Regions from separate parts of the Micromonospora sp. NPDC047644 genome, predicted to be linked through region 1. Evidence: riboswitches for the same ligand, from Rfam matches in the RefSeq annotation. Region 1 holds a riboswitch; the other holds the start of a gene.

Region 1 (7,724 bases):
GCCAACCTGTATCTCGGCCGGGAGATCCTGCGCTCCGGACCACTCGGCCGGCTCGGGCTGCTGGACAAGCGCGCCATGCGCCACGGCGCCGCCGCCGCCCTGGACGAACTGGGCGTACGGATCCCCCGGGTCACCACCCCCATCGCGATGCTGTCCGGTGGGCAGCGGCAGTGCGTGGCGGTGGCCCGGGCCATCATCTGGGCGACCAACGTGGTCATCCTCGACGAGCCCACCGCGGCCCTGGGGGTGGTCCAGACCGGGCGGGTGCTCGACGTCGTCCGGCGGGCCCGCGACGCCGGCATGTCGGTGGTGCTGGTGAGCCACAACATGCCGCAGGTCCTCGAGATCGCCGACCGGGTCGAGGTGCTGCGCCTCGGCCGGCGCGCGGCCCAACTCCGCGCCGACGAGGCCACCACCGACGATCTGGTCGCCGCGATGACCGGCAGCACCAGCGTGGGTCGGGACGAGCGGTGACGGCGGCCGTCCAGGGAGGTGCCCGGGGTCCCGCGGGTCCGCCGAGCCGCGGCGGCGCTGCACCGCCGCCGCGGCTGAGCCCACTGGGCTTCGGCGCCTCCCAGGGCGGCAATCTCTACCGGGCGACGTCCGACGAGCAGTTCGCCGCCGCCGTGGACACCGCGTGGGCAGGCGGCATCCGATACTTCGACACCGCACCGCACTACGGGCTGGGCCTGTCCGAACGACGGCTGGGCGCGGCCCTGCGCTCCCGCCCCCGCGGCGAGTACGTGGTGTCGACGAAGGTCGGCCGGCTGCTCGTGCCGTCACCGGAGACGGCGCACCAGCGGGATCCGGAGGGGTTCGACGTTCCCGCCGACCACCGCCGGGTCTGGGACTTCAGCCGCGACGGCGTCCGCCGTTCGCTGGAGGCGAGCCTTCGGCGCACCGGCCTGGACCGGATCGACGTGGTGTATCTGCATGACCCGGACGAGCACTGGCAACAGGCGGCGAACGAGGCGATCCCGGCCCTGGTGGAGCTACGGGAGCAGGGCGTGATCGGCGCCGTCGGTGCGGGAATGAACCAGTCGGCGATGCTGGCCCGCTTCGTGGCGGAGACCGACGTGGACATGGTGATGTGCGCCGGCCGGTACACCCTCCTGGAGCAGGGCGCGCTGACCGACCTGCTACCCGCCGCGCAGGCCCGCCACGTCGGTGTGGTGGTCGCCGGTGTCTACAACTCGGGGCTGCTGGCCCGGGACATGCCGTCGACCGACGCCGTCTACGACTACCGGCAGGCGCAGGCAGAGGTGATCGACCACGCCCGCCTGATAGCGCGGGTCTGTCAGACGTACGGCGTCACGCTGCCCCAGGCGGCGTTGGCGTTCGTCCGTCGCCACCCGGCCGTGGTCTCGACCGTTGTCGGCATGCGCGACGACGCCCAGGTGACCGAGACCCTGCGTCGGTCCGGTGTCGACGTCCCGGATCAACTCTGGACGGCGCTGTACGACGAGGGGCTGCTCGACGTCCAGCCGTGAGGGTCGGTCACGACCGGGCCGTCTCGATGCTGGCGTCAGCGTCGTCGGGTAACCCCTGCAACGACTCCTCCACACCGATCAGGTGGTTGGCCATCCGGGTGCGCGCCCGCTCCGGGTCCCGTGCCACGAGGGCCTTCAGGATCGCCACGTGCTCGTCATGGGTGCGCAGGTCCGCGCCCTCCTCGTGCAGACTCCGCCAGAGCCGGCCACGGAGGGTGCGCCCGGCGAAGGCTTCGATCAGACCGACGAGCACCGGATTCTCGGCGTGTACCGCGATGATCCGGTGGAAGGCGATGTCGATCTCCATGATCCGCTCGTGGTCCGGCGGTGACTGGCCGACCAACCGGGCCGCCTCGTCGAGCAGGTCACCCGCCTGGGCCAGGGCCTCGTCGGTGATCCTGGTCGCGGCCAGGCAGGCGGCTTCGCACTCCAGCAGCCGGCGGACGGTGTGGATGTGCCGAGGGTCGCCCTGGCCCTGGAAGTCCACCACGAAGTTCATTGGGGCCAGCAGTTGCGGCGCGTCGAGGTTGGTGACGTAGGTGCCGTCGCCCTGCCGGATGTTGACGATCCCCAGGATCGACAGGGCCGACATCCCCTCGCGCAGGGAGCCCCGCGAGACACCGAGCTGCTCGGCGAGGTCCTTCTCGATGGGCAGCCGGTCCCCGGGCCGGAACTGCCCTTCGAGGATCATCCGTTTGATGCCGTTGACCACTTCGTCGGTGCGAGACATGTCCCCCCTAACGGCCGGCGGGGGTGGCCTTCCCACCCGCGATCACGTACGCCGCCTCCGGAGATGACACGGTAGTCGGGTCTGTCGCCGCCCAGTAGTGGCCGTCGGGGAAACGGTAGAGCGCCACCGACTCCGGACGCATCCGGGTGGAGTAGCCGGGCTGGCTGGGCAGGACGTATCCGCTGCCGGAACCGGTGTCGCGGATGATGCAGGGATCGGTGAAGTGCTCGTGCAGGTGGTCGACGAACTCGGTGACCCGGTTGGTGAGGTCCCCCGAGATCGCGACGTAGTCGAGCACCGACACGTGTTGGACCATCTCGCACAGCCCGACACCGCCGGCGTGCGGGCACACGGGGACGTCGAACTTCGCGGCCAGCAGCAGCACGGCGACGATCTCGTTGATGCTGGCCAACCTGCCGGTGTCGAGCTGGCAGAAGTCGATGGCCTCGGCCTGGAAGAGCTGCTTGAACATCACCCGGTTGTGGCAGTGTTCGCCGGTGGCGACGCCGATCGGAGCGACGGCGCGTCGGACGGCAGCGTGGCCCAGGATGTCGTCGGGGCTGGTCGGCTCCTCGATCCACAGTGGCGTGAAGCGGGCGAGAGCGGTGACCCAGTCGATGGCCTGACCGACGTCCCACACCTGGTTGGCGTCGATCATGAGGTTGCGATCCGGCCCGAGGATCTCCCGCGCGATGGCGCATCGGCGGATGTCGTCCTCGAGGTTGGCGCCCACCTTGAGCTTGACGTAGCCGTAGCCGGTGTCGACCGCCTCCTGGCACAGTCGGCGCAGCTTGTCGTCGCCGTAGCCGAGCCAGCCGGCCGAGGTGGTGTAGGCGGGGTAGCCGGTCCGGTCGAGCTCGGCGAGGCGGGCGGCCTTCGTGCTCTCCTTGGCCCGCAGGATGGCCAGTGCCTCGTCGCGGGTCAGCGCGTCGGAGAGGTAGCGCAGGTCCGCGATGTCGACGAGTTGCTCGGGGGTCATGTCGACGAGCAGCCGCCACAGCGGTTTGTCGGCGACCCGGGCGACCAGGTCCCATGACGCGTTCAGCACGGCGGCGAGGGACAGGTGGACGACGCCCTTCTCGGGGCCGAGCCACCGCAGTTGCGAGTCGGAGGTGAGCAGGCGGTAGACCGCGCCCATGTCCGCTGCCATCGTTGCCACGTCCTGGCCGACGAGGAGCTGTGCCTGGTGGACTGCCGCCGCCGCGACGATGTCGTTGCCTCGGCCGATGGTGAAGGTCAGGCCGTGCCCCGCGAGTGGCGCGCCCACGCCGTCGACGCCGTCGGTGTGCAGGACGACGTAGGCCGCCGAGTAGTCGCCGTCCTTGTTCATGGCGTCTGACCCGTCAGCGGTCAGGGAGGTGGGGAAGCGGACGTCTTCGACGGTGACGGCAGTGATCTGCGGCATGCGCTCCTCGCCCAGCTAGGCTAAAGATCAGATGATCACTGGGAGTATACGGAGGGCTGCTCCAGCGCGTCAACGTTGTCGATCACTTCTGGCGTGCAGACATATGATGTTTTCCCGCTCTCGCCGATCCGCCTTGATGCCGATCATGCCGGTTGGCAGGCCAACTCGACGCGCGCGGCGGATCCCGGAGATTGGATGTTCCACCTCGCCGCAACGTATCGACGGCGACGTATAGGCGTGGCCTCCAGTGCCACGGCCTCGATACGTCACATCTTTGTCGAATGTCGACACCCGTGCGCAGAGCCCCGTCTCCGGTGCCCGGCGTCGGTCGGCCGCTGCGTGCTCCCGAGGGTTGGTGACGGTGGTCACCGCATCGCCGTCGACACGCCCGAGACCGACATGTGGGGTGTGACAACGGCTGCGTCCCTATATATGGTGTCGAGCGCAGCTGGTTCGGCCGCTCATCCAGTGCGGTCGAGGCAACAGGGAACCCGGTGGAAATCCGGGACTGTCCCGCAGCGGTGAGTGGGAACGACAGCCGTCATGAGCACTGGGCCACCAGTTCGGCCTGGGAAGCGACGGCCAGTAGGAGACCGGCGAGCCCGGTCGTGCCCGCGAGTCCGAAGACCTGCCAGCGCGCCGCGTACCCGCACCCGGGTGGGCGGCGGTCCGAGGCCGCGTGGGACGGCTGACGCCACCTGACCCACGCCGCTGCCGGCGCGCGTCCATCGGTGTCTGTCTCCTCGCGTCCGGGCCACCAGGTCTCGAACTCCGAGGAGCGAGTGGTGACAGTCACCGAGGTAGTCCCGGCCAGCGGCGACGCGACAGTGCGGCGGACGCCGATGCAGGTCCGCAAGCGCGACGGCGGCACCGAACCCGTGGACGTGAACAGAATCGTCCGGGCGGTCGAGCGGTGGGCCGACGACCTGACCGACGTCGACCCGTTGCGGGTGGCTACCCGCACCATCAGCGGCCTCTACGACGGCGCGACCACTGCCGAACTCGACCGGCTGTCCATCCAGACCGCCGCCGAGATGATCGGTGAGGAGCCGCAGTACTCGCGTCTGGCCGCGCGGCTGCTGGCCGGCTACGTCGACAAGGAGGTGCGTCGACAGGGCATCACCTCGTTCAGCGCGGCGATCCGGGTCGGCCACGCCGAGGGCCTGATCGGTGACGACACCGCCGCGTTCGTCGCCGCACACGCCGCGACGCTCGATGACGCCATCGACCCGGACGGCGACCGCCGGTTCGAGTACTTCGGCCTCCGCACGGTGTACGACCGCTATCTGTTGCGCCACCCCACCAGCAGGCTGGTGCTGGAAACCCCGCAGTACTGGCTGCTGCGGGTGGCCTGCGGCCTGTCCCGGACGGCGGACGAGGCGGTCGACTTCTACCGGCTGATGTCCAGCCTGGCCTACCTGCCCAGCTCACCGACCTTGTTCAACTCCGGCACCCGGCACACCCAGATGTCCTCCTGCTACCTGGTCGACTCCCCGCTCGACGAGCTGGACTCGATCTACGCCCGGTACGCCCAGGTCGCCAACCTGTCCAAGTTCGCCGGGGGCATCGGCATCGCGTACTCCCGGGTCCGCTCCCGGGGCGCGCTGATCCGGGGCACGAACGGGCAGTCCAACGGGATCGTGCCGTGGCTGCGCACGTTGGACGCGAGCGTCGCCGCGGTCAACCAGGGTGGCCGACGCAAGGGCGCTGCCTGCGTCTACCTGGAGCCGTGGCACCCGGACATCGAGGAGTTCCTGCAACTGCGGGACAACACCGGCGAGGACGCCCGCCGCACCCACAACCTGAACCTGGCCAACTGGGTGCCGGACGAGTTCATGCGTCGGGTCGAGGCCGACGAGCCGTGGTCGCTGTTCGACCCGCACGAGGTGCCAGAGCTGCCCGACCTGTGGGGGGAGCGGTTCGACGCCGCGTACCGGCAGGCCGAGGCGCAGGGCCGCTACGTGCGGCAGGTCCCGGCCCGGGAGCTGTACGGGAAGATGATGCGGACCCTCGCCCAGACCGGCAACGGCTGGATGACCTTCAAGGACGCGTCGAACCGGCTCTGCAACCAGACCGCAGAGCCGGGCAACGTCGTACACCTGTCCAACCTCTGCACCGAGATCGTCGAGGTGTCCAGTGACGCCGAGACCGCCGTGTGCAACCTCGGCTCGGTGAACCTCGCCGCCCACCTCACCGCCGACGGCATCGACTGGGAGCGGCTGCGCGCCACGGTGCGGACCGCGGTGACCTTCCTCGACCGGGTCATCGACATCAACTACTACCCGACCGCGCAGGCGGCGGCGAGCAACCCCCGCTGGCGGCCCGTCGGGCTCGGGTTGATGGGCCTGCAGGACGCCTTCTTCGCGTTGCGGTTGCCGTTCGACTCGCCGGCCGCCCGCGAGCTGTCCACCCGGATCAGCGAGGAGCTGTACCTGACCGCGTTGGAGACCTCCGCCGACCTGGCGCGCGACTTCGGCGCGCATCCGGCGTACCCGCAGACCCGGGCCGCGCGGGGCCAGCTCCAGCCCGACCTGTGGGGTGTCGAGGGTACGCAGACGGCACGCTGGGCGGCCCTGCGGGAAGAGGTCGCGGCGCACGGGCTGCGCAACTCGCTGCTGGTGGCGGTCGCGCCGACGGCGACGATCGCCTCGATCGCCGGGTGCTACGAGTGCATCGAGCCGCAGGTGTCCAACCTGTTCAAGCGCGAAACCCTGTCGGGGGAGTTCCTCCAGGTCAACACCGCTCTGGTACGCGAACTGAAGGCCCGCGGTCTGTGGACCGAAAGGATCCGTTCGGCCATCAAGCGGGCGGAGGGGTCGGTGCAGGACATCGCCGAGCTGCCGGTCGGCGTACGGGAGCTGTTCCGCACCGCGTGGGAGCTGCCGCAGCGGGCGCTGATCGACCTGGCCGCCGCCCGTGCCCCGTTCGTCGACCAGTCCCAGTCGCTGAACCTGTTCCTGGCCGCGCCGACCATCGGCAAGCTCTCCTCGATGTACCTCTACGCCTGGAAGGCCGGGCTGAAGACCACCTACTACCTGCGCTCGCGTCCCGCGACGCGGATCCAGCAGGCCACCGTCAGCGCCGTCGCACCCGTTGCACCCGTCGCGCCCGTCGCTCTCGCGTCCGTGGCCCTCGACGCGGAGGCGCTCGCCTGCTCGCTGGAGAACCCCGAGTCGTGCGAGGCCTGCCAGTGACCGTCCCCGAAGCCGCCACCACCGACGCCAGCACCACCGACACGAGGACCACGCACATGCTGCTCGACCCCGGGATGGACCTCACTCTTCGCCCGATGCGCTACCCGCACTTCTTCGACCGGTTCCGCGACGCGATCCGCAACACCTGGACTGTCGAGGAGGTCGACCTGCACGCCGACCTCGCCGACCTGGACAGGTTGTCGCCGGCCGAACGGCACCTGGTCAGCCGCCTGGTGGCGTTCTTCGCCACCGGTGACACGATCGTCGCCAACAACCTGGTGCTCAACCTCTACCAGCACGTCAACAGCCCGGAGGGTCGCCTCTACCTGTCCCGCCAGCTGTTCGAGGAGGCCGTGCACGTCCAGTTCTACCTCAACCTGCTCGACACGTACGTCCCCGACGAGACGGAGCGCTTCGAGGCTTTCGCGGCCATCGAGAACATCCCCTCGATTCGTCGTAAGGCCGAGTTCTGCTTCCGGTGGATCGACTCCCTCAACGACCTGCGGGAGTTGCGGTCCCGCGAGGACCGGCGCACGTTCCTGCTCAACCTCATCTGCTTCGCCGCCTGCATCGAGGGGTTGTTCTTCTACGGCGCGTTCGCCTACGTCTACTTCCTGCGCTCCCGTGGCCTGCTGCACGGTCTCGCCTCGGGCACCAACTGGGTGTTCCGCGACGAGTCCATGCACATGGCGTTCGCGTTCGACGTCGTCGACACCGTCCGCGCCGAGGAGCCGGACCTGTTCGACGACGACCTCGCCGACCAGGTTCGCCGGATGCTCACCGAGGCGGTCGAGTGTGAGGTGCAGTTCGCCGAGGACCTGGTGGGCCAGGGCGTGCCCGGTCTGACCCTGGCCGACATGCGGGAGTACCTCCAGCACGTCGCCGACCGTCGCCTCGCCCAGCTC
Region 2 (7,724 bases), on a different contig from region 1:
AGTCGGGTTCGTCGTGTTCGGCGGTCCCGGTGAGCGGGGCGCCGGTGTCGAGCCGTCGCCCGACGGCGAGTTCGCGGTCGGTCCGGCCGAGCAGGTCCCAGGTCTCCATGTTCATGCTGATCCGCCGGAGCACCACTGTGGTGCTGTCGCGCAGCCACGCCGGGCCCTCCGGGACCCAGAGCGCGGTGTCCATGGGCGCGCCGGGTTTGGGGTTGGCGGTGCCGTCGAGCTGACCGAACAGGTTGCGTTGGGTGTGGCCGCCCGGCTCGACACCGGGGCTGCGCCGGAAGCCCTGCTGGACCCACCGCACCGTCGCGAACGGTCGGCTGTCCTTGATCAGGACCCGCTGGGCGTGGGCGACGGAGATCGCATCGTCCGCGCAGATCTGCAGCAGCAGGTCACCGCCGGACCAGGCCGGCTGGAGTCGGTCGATGCGCAACGGCGGCAGTTCGGTGACCGACGCCGGCCGGCGGTCGTCGACGCCGGCCGCCCGGTAGAGGCCCGGCCCGAAGCCGAAGGTCACTGTCAACCGTGCCGGCAGCAGCCCGAGTTCGGCCTCGGTGTCGGCCAACGCGGGTCGGCCCTGGGTGAGCCGGGCGGCGTCGTCGGTGAGCAGCCGCAACATCCGGCCCAGCGCGGCCCGGTCGGTGCCGGCCCGCAGGGTGAGCGCCACGAACGACGCGTGCGCCTGCGGTTCGGTGGACACCCCCGCCTGCCGGGCACCATGGAACGGCTCGACCAGGCCGCCGACGCTCGCCACCGACGTGGCATCGGCGACGGCCGGCGGTTGCCCGCCGCCGGTACGGGTCGTGGCGATGGCGGCACCGCCGGCCAGGGCTCCTCCGGCAGCGAGCGCACCTCCGGTGAGCAGGCCGCGCCTGCTCACCGGCCGGACGGGTGGCGTTCGCGTCACGATGCCGGGCTCATGCTCGTTCCCGGCGTGGCGCTCATGCCGGGCATCGGCTGGCCGTGCCCGGGGGCGTAGCTCTCCTGCGCGCCGGTGAACGGTTTGGCCACGGCCCTGAACTGCTGGGACCGGCCGTCGGCGAAGGTCAGCGTGAAGGCCAACTCGTCGCCGGCCTGGACGGGCTTGGTGAGGTTCATCAGCATGAGGTGGTCGCCGCCGGGCTCCAGCGCATGCGTGCTCTTGGCCTTGATCACGATGCCACCCTGCTTGGCCTGCATGACCATCTTGCCGTCTTTCATGGTCATCTCGTGCAGTTCCATCGGTGACAGGGGGTTCGTGGCACCCGTCACCGTGACATCGCTGTCGCCGTCGTTGACCAGGGTCCCGAAGGCCGCCGTCATGCCCTTGTCGGCGGCCTTCACCCACGGGTCACGAATGCCGAGCACGCCCGCGTCCGGGTTGGCTGAGGTCGACGCGGACGGGCCCGCCTGCGCGGTCGACGGAGAGTCGGACGACCCGCAGCCGGCGGCGCCCACCGTCAGAATCGCGGCGGCGACGATCGCGGCCGAGCGGCGGCGTGAAACGTTCGGGCTGGTGGCGCGCATGTGTTCTTCCTCCGATGATTGCTGCTGGGAGGTTGGTCGGCCGCAGCACGGAGAAAGTTCCGGAGTCAGGGAACGTTGATCGTGAACTCCCCGGTGTGCACCTTGCCGGCGACCTGGAAGTCGAAGAAGGCCCGGTACCGGCCTGAACTCGGCGCGGTCAGCCAGAACTTGACCGTCCCGTCGATCAGCTCCGGCTCGGGGTGCACGTGCACGTAGCCGAGGTCGCCCTCACGAACCACCACCAGGTGCCCGTACGCGGCAAGGTATCGCTCCAGCTGCGCGGGCGCTGCGCTGTCGGCGCTGGCGACCTGGAAGTGGATCGGCGCCGTCACCCCCACCGTCGGGGTGCCGGTCATCGACACCGTGTACGGACCAGCCGTCGCCTTCGCCTGCGCCGGCGGCAGCGCGGTCGGGGTGTGCGCGCCGGGCACCGTGTGGTCGACGCCCAGCACGAGCGGCAGCGGCGTGCCGTTGGCGGCGGTGACGGAGAAGTCGGCGTAGACGCGGTAGCCACCGGGCCGGGCCAGCGTCATGGGGACGCTCCAGGTGCCGTCGGGTGCCATCGTCGGGTGCAGGTGCTGATAGCCGGTCAGGTCACGGCCCACGACGATCATGTGCAGCGGCTTGTCGTGGACGACCGCGAAGCGGGTCGCCGGCTGCCGGTCGGTGCCGACGATGCGGAAGCGGTAGTCGGCGCGTACCCCGGCGGGTTGGGTTCGTTCCAGCGGTTGCAGCGTGTAGCCGCCGGCGCTGACGGTCGTCCCGGTGGCGAGCGTCTCGCCGGTCGCGCCGTCACCCCGGTGCGTGTGCGGTCCGGTGCCCGCCGGGTGTTGGTGTCCGTCGTTCGCGGACCCTGCCGGGCCGGAGGCGGGCGGACCGCCGGCCGGCTGCCGGGCGGTGTTGGCGGCCGGGCCCTCGTTGCCGCTGATGCGCGCCAATCCGAACCCGCCGAGCAGCGCCAGCACCAGGGTACCGACGAACAGTGCCAGGCTGGTGTTGCTCAGCCGGGATCCGGGCGTCGCCGTGGCGAGATCCGGCTCAGCCGACGCCCCGGAGTCGACGGGCGGTCGACTGTCCGTCGTGGCGGGGGCTTTCGCGTCCTCATCGGTCGGAGTTGGATCCACCGCGACGCCGGTCCGAGCCACGACGACCGCGGTCTCCTTGCGCGCGGCCGGCATGGCACCGGGCCGCCGCTTACCCTCCGAGGTCTGCGTAGCACTGCCGGTCGTCGCGACGGTCCTGCCCGCGTCGGTTCTGCCAGCGACGGCTCCGCCGCTGGTCTTGGTGACGGCGGTCTTGGTGACGGCGGTTTTGCTACCGGCGGTCTTGCTGCCAGCGGCCCTGGCGCCGGTGCCCTTGCCGCCGGTGGTCCTGGTGCCGGGACGGGTGCCGGCGCCGCGTCGACCGGATGTCGTCGGCGAGGTACGGCCGCGGCCGGCGGGTCGGCCGGCGGGGGTCGTCCGCCGACGCCAGACGACGAGTCCGGCCACCGCTGCCGTGGCCACCGCTGCCAGGCTGGCCCAGACGACTGCTCCCGGACCGCTCTCGTCCGTCGACCCGGTCGGCGCGGCCGCTGCCGCGGACGGCGGAACGGCGGTCTCGACCGCGACCGTCGGCACCGCCGACGCCTGCCCGGATGACCCGTGTTGCTCGGCGGTGGCCAACAGCGCCGGATCCGGCTGGGTCGACGGCGGGCTCCACCCCTTCGGTGCCGCCGTCGCCGGCCCGTCGTAGCGGAAGGTCAAGGTGCCGCGTACGGGGTCGCCGTCCGAGGCGACCGACAGGTAGCTCACCGAGTACTGGCCCTTGGCCGGCAGGTGCGCGACCGCCACCGTCGCGGGGAACCCGGTCGTGTACTCGCGTGGCTCGAACTGACCGTTGACCAGGAAGTACTCGCGCACCGGCTTGTCCAGCGGCTTCGGCTCCCCGTACGACCAGCCATTGTCGACCCGGATGCCACCCGGCGCGGTGATCGTGAAGAACGCGTTGGCAGCGGCCTTCTCGGTGAAGAACAGCTGCACCGAGGTCAACGGCTCGCGCACGGTCGCGCCACCCGCCGGCGTGGACATCGCGAGGGTCCCGTGAGCTGCGGCGGGCTGAGCGGACGCGAGGAGAGCGACAGCCGAGGCGAGGAGGAGCGCGAGGAGGCCCGAGACCATCCGCCCAGGAATCTGAGGGTGACGACGCATCTGAATATCCTCACTGGGCTGAGACTTTTTACAAGAGGTGACGAACTTTTTCCTCACATGGCTAAAGCCGAACACCTCCCGGGTGGTCGGCCGGGCGGAGGGGCCGTCGCCCCTGGCCAGCTATGCTCCCGGTGGCGCTGGTTCGCCCGGTCGTGAGCTGGCCGGGCGTCGTAAGAGGGAACCCGGTGGGAATCCGGGGCTGCCCCGCAGCGGTGAGTGGGAACGACCGCCGTCATCAGCACTGGGCCAGTGGCCTGGGAAGCGACGGCCAGTAGGGGATCGGCGTGCAGCCGGTCGGGCCCGCGAGTCCGAAGACCTGCCAGTGCCGCGTACACAACCGTGTGCGCTGCCGTCGGCCTCGCGGGTGGGCTGAGCGGGTGACGTGCCGCGCTCTCTGCGTGGGCGCGTCCTCGTCAGCGTGTGCCCGTGATCCGGCGGTGTGGTTTCCCGAGGGACGGACTACCGCTGTGCACGACACCACCACCATCGCCGGCCGAGCACCGTCGGCGTCGCACCTGACCCTGTCGCAGATCATGGACCAGCACCACACCAACCTGATGGGTACGGTCCACGGCGGCCGGATCCTCAACCTCATCGACTCCGTCGCCGGTGTGGTCGCCGCCCGCCATTCCGACGGGCCTGCGGTCACCGCCGCGATCGACGAAACCGCGTTCCTGCGCGCGGTGCGGGTCGGCGACGTCGTGCACGTCGACGCCCGGATCACCTGGGCCGGGCGCAGCTCGATGGAGGTGGCGGTCAAGGTGACCGCCGACCGGTGGGACCGGGCGGTGCCGCCCACCGACGTGGCCACCGCCCACCTGGTCATGGTCGCCATCGACGACGACGGCCAACCTCGTACGGTGCCGCCGCTGCTACCGGAGACCGACGGTGACCGGCGGCGCTACCGGGAGGCGGAGATCCGCCGGGAGCACCGGCTGGCGCTGCGGCGCGCGCTGCTCGACGGTGCCGAAGACGACTGACCCGTGCGCGGTGCGCCCGTCGCGGCGCCGGCGCGGTCCGAGGAACCCGCCCCGCCGTCGATCTGGTCAACCCTCTCGACACGAAGATCCAGGCTGGAAAGGCCGCGCACGCGCGTGTCGAGCTGCCTGCGGCGCTCGGCCTGGACCTTGCCGGCGTCGTGGCGGCGGTCGGCGCGGAGGTGACCGACTTCGAGCCGGGGGACGAGGTGTACGGGCTGCGCGACGCTCGACGCGTCGTTCGCAGCGGTACGCACCTACCACGGGCATGTCGTCAGCGCGCTGGGCTGGGGATCGCATTCGCTCGCCCCGCTGTCGTTCCGAGGCGCGACCACGCTGGCGCTTCGGAAAACAAATCGCTATGGTGCTTCTGAATCAGAATCGCCCTCGGAGGTGGCTATGGCTCGCATACCCGCGCTCGAACCACCCTTCACCGCGGACGTCGAGGCCCAACTCGCCGCGATGATGCCGACCAGCATGCCGCCGATCGGCCTGTTCCGAACGTTCGCCAAGAACTTGCCGATGACCATCGCGATGAGCCACTGGGGCCGATACGAACTCGGCCGGCAACTATCCCTCACACTCCGTGAGCGCGAAATCGTCATCCTCCGCACCTGCGCACGCTGCCGCTGCGAGTACGAGTGGGGCGTCCACCTGATGGTTTTCGCCGACCGCGCCGGACTCACCCGGGCCGAGATCGCCTCGCTCACCCACGGAATGCCGGACGATCCGTGCTGGGCCACCGGCCGGGAACAAGCGCTGATTCAGGTGGCGGACGCCCTGCACGGCGCAGCGGACATCGATGATGAAGTTTGGCGATTCGCCCACGAGGTTCTGGACGAGTCGCAGTTGCTGGACCTGTTCCTGCTCTGTGGGTGGTACCACGCGATCAGCTTCGCCGCCCGGGCCGCCCGCGTCGAACTCGAGCCGGGCGCGCCCCGCTTCGCCGACGTCACGCCCTGATGGACCGCCTCCAGGGACAGCGGTGGACGCCTGCACCCGCGATGGGCAAGGTGGCAGCCCCACCACGGTCGTGATCGACGATGCCACGCTCACCGACGACGAACGGCACTCGATCGCATCCACGGCCGGCACCTCCCACACCGCGTTCATCGACACCAGCGCCGCAGACACCCCGTCTCCACGACCGAGGGCGGCCGATGGGCGACAGCGATGGGATCAGTGCCGCGCGCCAGGCGCTTGGCCGTCGCCTCGCGAACCTACGCAAGGCTGCCGGACTCACGCAGCACGGCCCGCTCCTCTCGTGCGTTATGTCCGCAGCTCCATCGCCAGACCAGACCCGCGCCACCGGCTGCACGTTAGGTCGGTGGGCGAGGGCGTCGCCTTTGACCTGCAACCTGGTCGTCGTCTCGGGCGTCCGGCTCGGTCTTGTGATTAGACGTATACGCCTATAGGTTGCCTGGGTGCCTTTGGACGCGTCACGGAACAGCCTGGTGTTGCCGATCCTCGGACTCCTCGTCGAGCAGTCAGCGCATGGCTACGACATCACGACACGCCTACGCGAGCGATACGGACACCTATCGGTCACCCGCAGCACGGTTACGTCCCTGTTGAAGGCGCTCGAGAAGGCAGGCTTGGTCTCCTCCGGGCGGCCCGAGCGAGTGGGGAATCGGCCGCCACGTACGGCCTACGAGTTGACTGCCGTAGGTCTCGCCGACTTCCGCCACAAGGTCGAGGCTGGCGTACGCGACACCCCGGCCGCGTCCGTGGACTTCGTCATGGCGGTCGCCTACGTCGGAATTCTTCCGATCGACCAGGCGGCGTGCATCCTGGACGGTCGCGCCGACCGGCTCGACCAAGAATTGGCTGCCCTTTCGGGGCTGCCCGACGGTGACGTGCTCGAAGTGCACATGCTCGAAGTCGCCTACTGGCGCACCATCGTCGCCACCGAAGCCACCTGGATCAGGACTCTGGTGCGGCGGATCTGCGCGCGCGAGATCCGCTGGCCAACCCAGCAAACCCACCAATACGGGAGTGCAGAAGCGTGAAGTTCGGTATCTATCCGGGCGGGCGGGCCGGCACGGTCTGCTCCCACCCACCCGATGTCGCCGCGATCCGCCACCTCGTCGACGACCTCTCGAATGGTCGCCCCTTCGTCATCCGCGAGTACGTGCACTTCCTCGGCGACCCAGCACCGCCGGACGTCGTCACCTCGCTCGGCGCCGAACACGAACTCGCGCACCTCACGATGCCCGACGAGTGGTACGTCGACGGAAACCGTGAGCTGGACCTCGTGGTCAGCTACATCCCCCGGGCCGCCGACCTCTCCGGATGGCTGACCTTCCTCGACACCATCATCGACCGCTACGGTCACCTGACGCGGTACCTCCAGGTGACGCTTGAGCCGAACTTCCCCATCCCGCTCATCGACGGAAGCGCACCCGGCGTGCTCGAAGCCCTGGTCCTCGGCATCCCGCACGCACGCGCCGCACTGGACCGGCGGGGTCTCCAGCACGTACGGACCGGCTTCTCCGTCGCCGAACCACCCGAGTGGTTGGGCGGCGACGACCAGTTCTGGTCGTACCTTTCCTCGGTCCCGTACCAGGACTTCGCCGCCCACGTCGACTACGTCGGCCTGGGCCTGTACCCCGACGCCTTCTCGCCCGTCGCCCCGCGGGGCAACCCGGGAGACACCGCATCCCTCACCACACACGCCCTGCACCACTTGCGGGGCGGGTCGCTGCCCCGCGCGCACATCCCGCCCAACACTCCCATCCACATCGTGGAGAACGGCACCCCGAGCGGGTCACCGCGCACCGAGCAGGCACAGTGCGACTCGCTGTCGGACATGCTCGGCGTCATCCTCACCGAACAAGAGCGTCTGAACATCACCCACTACGAACTGTTCAGCCTCAGGGACGCCGACAGCAACTCCACGGAACCCACCGGAACACTCGGCATCGTCACCGACACCTACCGACCCAAGCCCGCCCTCGCCGTCTACCGCGACATCGTCCGCACCGCTGGCCCGCTGCCCGTCACCAGACATCCCTGATCGCGGCGAACCGAAACGCGGCGAGGCGGG

What was found. Region 1 has a riboswitch for cobalamin ahead of AB0877_RS16305 (ribonucleoside-diphosphate reductase subunit alpha). Riboswitches for the same ligand answer to the same signal wherever they lie in the genome.
Region 2: another riboswitch for cobalamin. It lies ahead of AB0877_RS15315 (acyl-CoA thioesterase); the one in region 1 lies ahead of AB0877_RS16305 (ribonucleoside-diphosphate reductase subunit alpha).

Annotation. Positions count from the first base shown of each region.
Region 1 is NZ_JBEYSY010000009.1:52,324-60,047, reverse strand. Features, by position in the region: gene AB0877_RS16325 (ATP-binding cassette domain-containing protein) at 1-474, shown strand, start outside; gene AB0877_RS16320 (aldo/keto reductase) at 471-1,490, shown strand; gene AB0877_RS16315 (FadR/GntR family transcriptional regulator) at 1,498-2,220, opposite strand; gene AB0877_RS16310 (enolase C-terminal domain-like protein) at 2,228-3,625, opposite strand; cobalamin riboswitch at 4,058-4,276, shown strand; gene AB0877_RS16305 (ribonucleoside-diphosphate reductase subunit alpha) at 4,468-6,819, shown strand; gene AB0877_RS16300 (ribonucleotide-diphosphate reductase subunit beta) at 6,876-7,724, shown strand, end outside.
Region 2 is NZ_JBEYSY010000008.1:166,295-174,018, forward strand. Features, by position in the region: gene AB0877_RS15300 (Dyp-type peroxidase) at 1-886, opposite strand, end outside; gene AB0877_RS15305 (copper chaperone PCu(A)C) at 910-1,512, opposite strand; gene AB0877_RS15310 (copper resistance protein CopC) at 1,578-3,701, opposite strand; cobalamin riboswitch at 3,823-4,040, shown strand; gene AB0877_RS15315 (acyl-CoA thioesterase) at 4,169-4,681, shown strand; gene AB0877_RS15320 (alcohol dehydrogenase catalytic domain-containing protein) at 4,768-5,052, shown strand; gene AB0877_RS15325 (carboxymuconolactone decarboxylase family protein) at 5,141-5,641, shown strand; gene AB0877_RS15330 (PadR family transcriptional regulator) at 6,103-6,687, shown strand; gene AB0877_RS15335 (hypothetical protein) at 6,684-7,694, shown strand.